DNA from 2 places in the Roseiflexus sp. genome. Region 1 is predicted to be linked to the other one. Evidence: riboswitches for the same ligand, from Rfam matches in the RefSeq annotation. Region 1 holds a riboswitch; the other holds the start of a gene.
What was found. Region 1 has a riboswitch for S-adenosylmethionine ahead of AC3EA7_RS17165 (O-acetylhomoserine aminocarboxypropyltransferase/cysteine synthase family protein). Riboswitches for the same ligand answer to the same signal wherever they lie in the genome.
Positions count from the first base shown of each region.

Region 1 (5,359 bases):
AAAGGAAACCCGGGCGCCGAGCACGAGCGTTACACAGGCAGCACCCACAACTGGAGCGCATTATCCGGAATCAGCGACTTCCAGGTCGGACACACCACCTGCGTTGCCCTCACAAACGCCTCACGCCAATAGAACGCATCCGGGAACGCTGGCCAGCCATTCGTATTTCTGACGACGGATGCGATCTATTGCAACGTGAACCGTTTGTCGACGCGGACAGGGATATTGACGTTGCGAATATGCCAGACGCTCACATTCTATGGGTGACTGCAGACGCTGTCAATACCATCTCAACAATTCGTTTCATGGTGGAACTTCCAGAGGCAGGTATTGTTCCATAATGAAACAATCTGATAGTTATCGTGAGCGGCGGGAGGAGCGTTTCGTGGGGGAAGGCGCCTTAAAATCATCGAGAGAAATATTAGCGGACTTCAGTTTGCGCCACAGGGTGGTGCGACCAATGCCCAGCACGCGGGCCATTCTGCTCGCATTTCCCTGGCAGACGCGGGCGGCGCGGACAATCGCATCGTATTCCGCTTCGTGCAGCGCCGGAACATCCTGGTCAGGCGCCGCGTCCGGCTCAGAGGGGCGTCCGCGAATGGCATCGGGGAGATGCCAGACGTCGATCATCCCGGTGTCCGACAGACTCGCTGCTCGTTCGAGGACATTTTCCAGCTCACGCACATTCCCGGGCCAGGGATAGCAGCGCATGAGTTGCTGCGCGTCATACGAGATGCTGATGGCTCTGCCGGTCTGACGGTGCATCCGTTCCAGTACATCACGAATGAGCAGTGGAAGATCAGCCGTACGTTCACGCAACGGCGCCAACCGGATGGTCATGCGGCTGAGGGCGTAGTACAGATCGGCGCGAAAATCGCCATGCAGCACCAGTCGCTCCAGGTTCAGGGACGTTGTGACAATCAGCCGCACATCGACGCAGGTCACACGATGCCCACCCAGGCGCATCACCTCACCGGTCTCAATGACGCGCAGCAGCGCTGTCTGCATGTCGAGCGGCAGCGCCTCGACCTCTTCCAGATGCAGCGTGCCGCCATGGGCCAGTTCGAACTTCCCCGGGCGCCCCTGAAGACCATTGCCATGAAATGCACCGATGTCGTACCCCAGGAACTCACCCACGATCAGGTCGCGTGGCAGGACCCGGCAATTGACGGTCACAAAGGGACCTTCAGCGCGGACGCTCTCATTGTGAATCACCCGCGCCAGCACTCCTTTGCCCGTGCCGCTCTCACCGACGATCAGAACCGGCGCGCTGCTACGGACTGCCGCCTGCGCTTGCCGGCGCACCTGATTGATCGCATGCGACGAGCCGATAATGCTGGCGAGGGTGAAATTGGAGCGCGCTCCGACCATGCGCTGCACCATCCGATGCACCTGCTCAAGGCGTCGCAGCGCCAGGATAAACCCCTCGACATTATTCATGCGGTCGAGCTGCCATTGGATCGGGATCAGACTGATCAGACACCCGACCTGCAACCCCTGAACCTGAAAACTGACCTCAGCATCGGTCAGCGTCGCACACTGATGCATTGCCTCTCTCACCACCGGCGGCAACTCCACCGAGGCGTCCAGTGCACGACCGACCGCCGTCTCACGCTTGACCTCCAGGATCTGCGCTGCACACGAGTTCATATGCACGACCAACCCTGCCTGATCGCACACGATCAACCCATCTGCCATCGCTTCCACAATAGCGCTCAACTGCGTGCGCTGCGTGTTCAACTCATTGAAGAGTTTTTCGGCATGCAGTTGATGTTCGATGGCCCGGGCTGCGGCATGGACAATCGCCAGCGTTGAGGGATTGCTGGCAGAGGTCAGACTCGCCATCCCCAGGATGCCGATAGGTCGCCCTTCCCAGTGGTAGATAGGCGCTGCCGAGGCGCTCAAGCCGTGGAAACGCCGAAAGAAATGCTCAGCGCCGACAACGTGGATAGGACACCGTTCATACAACGCAAGCCCAAACGCATTTGTGCCGGCGTATCCCTCGTTCCAGTAAGCGCCGGGACGCAACCCCAACGCCTCTGCCTGGCGCTGCGCGGCGACATCGCCCAGGACATCCAGCACACAGGCTGATGCATCGAGCAACACAACGACATAGCCAGCGCCTTCAACGAACTGGTAGATGTCTTCCATGAAGGGGCGCGCCAGCGCAATGAGATCTGCGAGTTTGGAACGACGATCTGCAAGTTCCGTCCCGGATATGCAGGGAAGGTCCCGGACAGCGTCCGGGTTGCAGCGCAGGATGCACCGCTGCCAGGACATCGCTACAATCGGGTCGAGTGCGGAGTTGAGCTCGCCTGTGGCGACAAACTGCTGCCAGATTGCAGAGAGCAGGTCACTATCGACAGGACCGGAGGTTAGCTGCATGGCTCACATCGCTCATAGGTGATCGACTTTGATCATGATCAACGGATGGACGCTGCGATGAAACGATACTGCTCATCTTACAGGAGTTACGCAGTCGCCTTACCGACGAGCCGCGTGACGGCTCTTTTTGCCTTCGGCAGAGCGGTACTTGCCTTCTTTTGCGGTGCGTTGCGGCGGCAAAGCCGCCGCACCACACCGCCTTAACTGGGAGCGCCACGCTGCCACAGGCTCTGGCGAAGCCAGAAAATGCACCACCGTGTAAGTCCTGTCACTGACAGGAGAGATGTGCGCGCTCCCGGGAGAAGCCTAAACAGGTGCGGAGCGAAAAACAAAGGTGACGGTCATATCACAACCGTCACCCTTATGAGACGAAGATTTACCAGCGCCCGCGGCCACTGCTGCTACGACGCTGCTCCTGGAAGCAATCCGAACAGTAGACCGGCTTATCGCCGCGCGGAACGAACGGCACCTGCGCCTCACGGCCACAGGCAGCGCAGGTTGTGGTATGCATCTGGCGTTCGCCGCCATAACCGCCACGCCCGTTGCCATAACTGTCGTGTCGGTCATACTCATTGCGTTCGCTGTAGCCGCGTCCGCCATAGCTGCGCCCGCCGCCCGACGCTTTGCGCTGCTGCCGACACGATGGACAGCGCGTTGGTTCGTTGGCGAATCCCTTCTGGGCGTAAAACTCCTGCTCACCGGAAGTGAACACAAAATCCACGCCACAATCCCGACAGGTGAGTGTCTTGTCTGTAAAGCTCATCGCTTGCCTGCTCCTTGTGTGATGATAACCGTATGATACCGAGTCCTTGGGGTTTGGGGGGAATGAGCCTGGAGACACCGCGCCTGCAGGAGTCAGGAGGTGCAGAAGCAGCCCGCAAAAACCAAACCTTGAAAAGACATGACCAAGTATAGCATACGTCGAGGATTTGCGCCAGACGTATCCCACTTGACAATCCCGCCAGAGTCGTATACTATCTCGATAACAAGTCAATAAGCGCAACTCTTATCCAGAGAGGCGGAGGGACCGGCCCGATGAAGCCTCGGCAACCACCGGTCAGGGATAAGAAGTGCAGGCGCCAACAGGCATCAATTATGATGCCGCTCTCCTGGCGAGTGATCTGACACTTCTTTTTTCGGCTGGAAGGTGCCAATTCCGGCAGAGTGTATCTGGAAGATGAGAGGCGTGCGCTGCGGGAGTTGATGCCCACACGACGGTATCCCCCAAAGCTCACAGAGAAGCCCTCATCGTACAGATGAGGGCAAATTTGTCGCCCTCACGCTGCACGAGAGATTGTTCGCGCGAACGGCAGTCATAGCACTGTAGATACAGTGCGCTGCCCTGGCTTTGCTGTTGCCAGGAAATGCTATCGCACACTCAATGTAACGAAGGAGACGGGATACCCATGAGCAACGACATCCGCTTCACCGGCTTCGAGACGCTGGCGCTTCACGCAGGCCAGCAACCCGACCCTGCCACCGGCGCGCGCGCCGTGCCAATCTATCAGACGACCTCGTATCAGTTCAAGGACACCGATCACGCCGCACGATTGTTCGGGTTGCAGGAATTCGGGAATATCTATACCCGCATTATGAACCCGACGACTGACGTGCTCGAGCAGCGCATCGCGGCGCTCGAAGGCGGCGTTGGCGCGCTGGCGCTTGCATCAGGGCAGGCGGCGGAGACGCTGGGTATTTTGAATGTGGCAGGCGCCGGCGACAACATCGTGTCGTCGAGCGATCTGTATGGCGGCACCTATAATCTCTTTCGCCATACGCTGACTAAACTCGGCATCACAACGCGCTTCGTCGATGCACGCGATCACGAGGGCTTCCGCAAGGCAATCGACGACCGCACGAAACTGGTCTTTCTCGAACTGGTCGGCAACCCGCGCCTGGATATCGTCGATCTTCAAACCATTGCCGCTATTGCGCACGAACGCGGTGTGGCGGTGATGGTCGACTCGACGACAGCGACTCCCTACCTGTGCCGTCCATTCGAGTGGGGCGCCGACATCATCATCCATTCCGGCACGAAGTACCTTGGCGGGCACGGTACCAGCATCGCCGGGCTGCTGGTCGATAGCGGCCGATTCGACTGGACGAACGGGCGCTACCCGGAGTTCACCACGCCTGATCCGTCCTACCACGGGCTGGTCTACACCCAGGCGTTCGGCAACCTGGCGTACATTCTGAAGGTGCGTGTGCAACTCCTGCGCGACATCGGCGCATGCCTCAGCCCATTCAACTCCTTCCTACTGCTCCAGGGCATCGAGACGTTGGGTCTGCGAATGGAGCGCCATAGCCAGAATGCACTGGCAGTGGCACAGTTCCTCAAGGAGCACAGCAAGGTGGATTGGGTGCTGTATCCCGGTTTGCCCGATCACCCCAGTTATGCGCTGGCGCAGAAGTATATGCCGAAAGGACAGAGCGGCATTCTCGGTTTCGGAATCAAAGGCGGGCGCGCAGCCGGGGCGAAGTTCATCAATAGCCTGCGTCTCTTCTCGCACCTGGCAAACATTGGCGATGCCAAAAGCCTCGCCATCCATCCCGCCAGCACAACCCACAGCCAGTTGACGCCGGATGAACAGCGACTCACCGGCGTCACCGACGATTTTGTGCGCCTGTCGGTAGGGATTGAAACGATCGACGACATCATCGCCGATCTGGATCAGGCGCTGGCGCAGGTATAAGAGAAGCAGCAGCGCCGTTGCAATGCAACGGCGCCACCAGAGGGATGGAAGCGTCGAATATCGAACGTGGAAATGTGTGTATCGAACCAGGAAGGCATCCTATGATTGCATGTGCGACAGAGCGTGCACCGCTTGGCGTTGGTCTCGTTCAGACGCGCTACGCCACCTGGCTTGAGCCGCTGCCGCTCGAGAGCGGCGCGCACCTCGCGCCGCTGACGCTGGCATTCGAGACCTATGGCGAACTCAGCCCGGCGCGCGATAATGCTATTCTCATCCTGCAC
Region 1 is NZ_JBYNRX010000090.1:16,954-22,312, reverse strand. It holds gene dhaR (dihydroxyacetone kinase operon transcriptional regulator DhaR) at 358-2,385, opposite strand; gene AC3EA7_RS17170 (zinc-ribbon domain containing protein) at 2,762-3,148, opposite strand; SAM riboswitch class I at 3,389-3,569, shown strand; gene AC3EA7_RS17165 (O-acetylhomoserine aminocarboxypropyltransferase/cysteine synthase family protein) at 3,792-5,078, shown strand; gene metX (homoserine O-acetyltransferase MetX) at 5,180-5,359, shown strand, end outside.

Region 2 (5,359 bases), on a different contig from region 1:
CGGCTGTGCGCCGTTCAGCGTCGAAGGCGGGTCGTAGACGATGACCTCGTGCCCGTCGCTCTGACAGGGGTAGTAGCCGTATACCACCTGTGGTTCGAGCCATCCATCGCGTTCCGCCTCACGCACCAGGTCGCGCACTTTTGCATCAAACTCCGCCTTCAGGCGCTCCCACTCCTCGCCTCTGGCGTTCTTTGCCCCCCATTGCAGGCGATACAGCGCGTTGCGGTCCAGGCACTCGACCACATCCACCAGTCGGATGCGGCGAAGGACCTTTGCCCCCCAGAACGGCGGGGTTGGAATCGGCACATCGGTGCGCACCGCCGAACGCACCTTCGACGTATCGCTCAGCGTCGCGCGTCCGAGTTCCGCCAGCGCCACGCGACCACGCTGTTTCTTGCCGAGCGACTCGGCGGCTTCCGCTTTCACGCGCTCAACGAACGCCTCGCGGGCTGCCGGGTCCGCCAGAGCATCGACTGTCTCCAGCCCTTCAAATGCGTCCTTGCAGTAGAAGACGCCTGGTTCGTAGGGGGTGTTCTCATCGACGAACAGGATGCGCTGGCCGTACTGCTTGTTGATCGCCGCACCACCGACCAGCACCGGGAACTTGAGACCGCGCCGGTAGAGTTCCTGCACACAGAGCGGCATCTGCTTCGAGGTGCTCACCAGCAGCGCCGACAATCCGATCGCGTCGGCATTGACCTCGACCGCCTTCTCGATGATGGTGTTGATCGGCACCTGTTTGCCGAGGTCGTAGACGGTGTACCCATTGTTGGCAAGAATGGTGTGCACCAGGTTCTTCCCGATGTCGTGGACATCGCCGTACACCGTCGCCAGCACGATTCGGCCTTTGGTGACGCCTTCCAGTTTTTCCAGGTACTGTTCCAGGTGCGCAACGGCGCGTTTCATCACCTCCGCGCTCTGCAACACGAAGGGCAGGATCAGTTGCCCGGCGCCGAACAGATCGCCGACCTCTTTCATTGCCGGCAGCAGGACGGTATTCAGCACATCAACCGCGACGGCGTTGCGGAAGGGCGATGCGAAGAGCGACTCACGCGAGCGTTGGGCAGGATCAACAACGCCATTGCTGCCGCCGGCGTGCGTCTCCGCTTCACAAATCCGCTCGGCGATCACCTGGTCGATGTCCGCCTCGATGCCTTCCTTCTTGCGATGGACGATCTTCCAGTGGATGCGTTGCGCAGCGGTCATCCCCGCGGTCGGGTCGGCGCGTTCGGCTTTTGCATCCGCCGTGTGCTCCTCGAAGAACTGAATGAAGCGCGCCAGCGCCTGATCGTCGCGGTCGAAGATCAGGTCCTCACAGACTTTGATCTGCTCCGGCGGGATCTCGGCATACGGTGTGACGTGCGCCGGATTGATAATCGCCGTATCGAGACCGGCATCGACGGCGTGCTTGAGAAACACCGAATTGAGCGTGGCGCGGGCATGCGGCGCGACGCCAAAACTCAGGTTGCTGACGCCGAGAGTCGTGAAGCATCCAGGGATGTGTTGCTTCACCAGGCGAATGCCTTCAATGGTTTCGATGGCGGCGCGGCGCAGTTCTGATTGACCGGTGGTGATCGGGAAGGTCAGCACATCGAAGATCAGCGCTTCAGCCGGCACGCCATACTCGTCCTGCGCAATCTGTGCAATGCGTTTTGCGATCGCCAGTTTGCGTTCAGCGGTGTGCGCCATCCCTTCCTCATCGATCGTCATAGCGATGGTTGCCGCGCCATAGCGCGCCACCAGCGGCAGCGTGCGGTCGATCTTATCGCCGCGCCCGCCTTCGAGCGACACCGAGTTGACCACCGCGCGACCGGGGTAGATCGCCAGCGCCGCTTCGAGCACATCGGCTTCGGTCGTGTCGATCACCAGCGGCAATTCGACGTTCATCGTCAGCTTTTTGACCAGTTTGACCATCATCTCGCGCTCATCAGAGCGTTCGGTCATTGCCACGCACACATCGAGCAGATGCGCGCCCGAGTCGACCTGTTCGCGCGCCACTTCGAGCACGCCGTCGTAATCCTCGTTCAGCAGCAGGCGTTTGACCTTGCGTGAACCGAGCGTATTGACCCGTTCGCCGATGATGGTCAGCGTGCCTTCCTGCTGCAGTGCAGCCGCGCGCACTCCTGATGAAGCGCTCGGAATGTACTCGATGTCGCGGACTTTCGGCGGAACGACGCCAACCACCTCGCGCAACCGGCGAATATGCGCCGGGCGCGTGCCACAGCACCCGCCGACGACCGCCACGCCATAATCGTGGACGTACTCACCCAGGATGCGCGCGAATGGTTCTGGTTCCATCGGGTAGACCGTCTCGCCGTTGACCTCGATTGGCAGACCGGCGTTGGGGATACACGAGATCGGCTTACGCGAGTGCCGCGTCAGATACCGGATCGCCTCGCGCATATGCTCAGGACCGGTAGAACAATTCAGGCCGATCACATCGACCGGCATCGCTTCGAGGGTGGCAATGATTGCGGGAACCTCCGTGCCGAGGAGCATCTTGCCGGAGAGATCGAGGAACACCTGCGCCTGCACCGCGACATCCGGGCGATTGAGTGCGGCTTTGGCGCGGCGAATGCCGTCGAGCGCCGCTTTCACTTCGAGAATATCGACGCTCGTTTCGACCAGCAGCACATCGACGCCGCCTTCGATCAGCGCCGTTGCCTGCTCGTAGAAAATATCAGACAACTGATCGAACGTAATATCAGAAAGCGCCGGGTCGTCAGACGAAGGAAGTTTGCCGGTAGGACCCATCGAACCGGCCACGTAGCGCGGCCTGCCGTCGCGCGCCTCGAATGCGTCGGCGACGCGCCGCGCCAGGCGCGCAGCCGCGACATTAATGGCGTGCGTCTGCCCGGCAAGTCCCCATTCTTCCAGGCGCGGGCGTGTCGACTGGAAGGTGCAGGTTTCGAGCACATCCGCGCCCGATTCCAGAAAGGAGGCATGAATCTGCTCGATCACGTCGGGGCGGGTGATGACCAGATAATCGCGCGCGCCGAAGGTGCGCTCGCCGCCATAATCGGCAGGCGTCAGATCGAATGTATCGATGCTGGTGCCCATGGCGCCGTCGTAGATCAGAACACGCTCGCGCAGGGCTTCGAGGTATGTGGGTCTCTTCGTCAAGGAAACACCTCGCAATTTGGCTTGATGACAGGTCCTGTCTCGATCAGGAATCGCATCCGGCTGGATGTGGCAGGGGTTGCTAATGAAAAACCTCACGCACCTGCGCGAGGTTCCCGGAAGCCTCATCACCACTCATCTTCCAGCCTGCGCTGCCGAAGTTGCCACCCTATAGCCGGGGATCGTGCGATCGTTTGACCTGCTCGATCCGGCGGTTACGGGTTGGCGGAGCTTCATCGGGCCGGTCCCTCCACTCCTCTGGATGAGCATCTTTATGTGGTAGTATAGCATAGCGAAGAAAAGTGCGTCAATGTCAATTGATTCATAAGTCCACTGCACACCGGCTTCACCACCAGGGACCCGAAGCGCACGAAGGGGAAGAACCATGAAGCGCATGTCCTTCGTGTCCCCTGGTGACCTTCGTGGTTTCGTGGTTACCGCTTTGTGCAGTGAAGTCATTCGTCCATCGCTTGACATCCCCCGTCTGGAGTGCTACCATATATCTCGCAGAAGGGCGGTTAGCTCAGTTGGTTAGAGCGCCACGTTGACATCGTGGAGGTCACTGGTTCAAGTCCAGTATCGCCCACCAGTGTCACATGAGAATTGAGAATTGAGCATTTCGTCTCAGTTCCAATTCTCTTTTTGTTTGCGGGTTAGAGATTAGGGATCAGGGATTGGAGCAATGAGATCAATGAACTTAACCCTCACCCCCTGACATCCCCTCCTTCACAGCCATGATGCGAGTGTTGCGCGTCTTGTTGTCCAGTCTTCTGCTGACCTGCCCGGCATGCCAGCGCGGGCGCATGTTTCGTTCGCGGTTCACGATGAATGTACGCTGCCCGGTGTGCGGCATTGTGTTCGAGCGTGGCGCCGGTGAGTTCAGCGGCGGGATGGCGATCAATACGGTGGCTACCTCGTCGGTTGCGGTCAGCGGTGCAGCGCTGGCGTTTTTTACCGATATGCCGGTCTGGCCTTTGATTGTCGCGCTGACGCTTGTCTCGGTGGCGTTCGCTATCTGGTTCTACCGGTATGCGCGCGCGTTGTGGGCAGGCATTCTGTATCTGACCGGCTCGATACGGGAAGATTAATCAATGGCTCTTTACGAACATCTGCGCGATGTGATCGTGCGTCTGGCGGTGGAGCGTCCGGCAAAGGGGCGCTCTACTGCCGATTGGGCTGATACGCTTGCGGCATCGGGAGCAAAACTCAAGGAACGCATGGTCGCCAGCGCCGATACGCCTGCCAATTGCCGGCAACTCAGGCATATCATCGGATTGGAGCGCTGGGGGCAGCGCCGAATGCGCGTTGCGCTCGGCGAGCCGTTCATCAACGATGAGATGGACGGGTATCAGCCACCGGTGGACTTAAGCCTCGCCGAACTGATCGATGTCTTCCTCAACACGCGTGACGAAACAGTGCAACTGGCGCGGCGCTGCGCCGCCGATCCCCGCGCTGAATCCACCCTGGTGAGGCATAATCAACTCGGTCCGCTCAGCATTCGTGGTTGGTTGCAGTATCTCGATCTGCACGCCAATCTTGAGGCGCGTCGGTTGCGTTGACCGACGCTACGAAGGCTTCGAGCCAGCGCCAGACTGCTGCCAGCGCCTCGACATCAGCCGTCAGATAGGCGATAGCCGGCGCCAGTATGTCGAACAGCGATGGTTGCCCCTGCCATTGCCGGTATGCTTCCCATGCCAGTGTCCAGTGATCGGCGCCAGGGGGCCACGTCCACCCCAGCCAGCGCGCAATGGCTTTCAGCCCGCCGCCGCGCTGATCGCTCAAACGGGGAACGGGCAGTGCGACACGCCGGTTCAATTCGCGTTGGGCATCGATCATGAACGGCGCAAGGTTCTGGCGTGTTTGCGGATCAGCGCTCTGTGTCAGCATCAGGCGCTCGGCTTCGCCCCAGTGCGCCAGCGCGCCGCCAACGATATGCGCTGTGTCGAGCACGTGCTGCCATCCTTCCTCAGCATTCCGCACCCATAGAACGGGAACGCCGTCGATCCGCGCGTTCTTGCCGGCAAACAACGGTTCCACCACGATCACGAAGCGATCTCCCGGCGCGCTGGCAAGCCCGAATGCCCACGGCTCACGCGTCTGTGGGTCGCTCTCAATATCGAGAAAGAGCCGGACGTCGGGAAGTGTCGGAAGGGCGGCGCTGACCGGCGCCGGTTGATCGGCGAGCAATGCCTGCGCCTGGCGCCGGAGACGCGCGCCTGACGCAGGTGAGCGTTCCGGC
Region 2 is NZ_JBYNRX010000003.1:67,172-72,530, reverse strand. It holds gene AC3EA7_RS00420 (methionine synthase) at 1-3,123, opposite strand, end outside; SAM riboswitch class I at 3,253-3,389, opposite strand; tRNA gene AC3EA7_RS00415 (tRNA-Val) at 3,633-3,709, shown strand; gene AC3EA7_RS00410 (DUF983 domain-containing protein) at 3,879-4,208, shown strand; gene AC3EA7_RS00405 (hypothetical protein) at 4,212-4,679, shown strand; gene AC3EA7_RS00400 (TM0106 family RecB-like putative nuclease) at 4,612-5,359, opposite strand, start outside.
Region 2: linked by a shared signal. The riboswitch ahead of AC3EA7_RS00420 (methionine synthase) and the one ahead of AC3EA7_RS17165 (O-acetylhomoserine aminocarboxypropyltransferase/cysteine synthase family protein) in region 1 are both predicted to bind S-adenosylmethionine.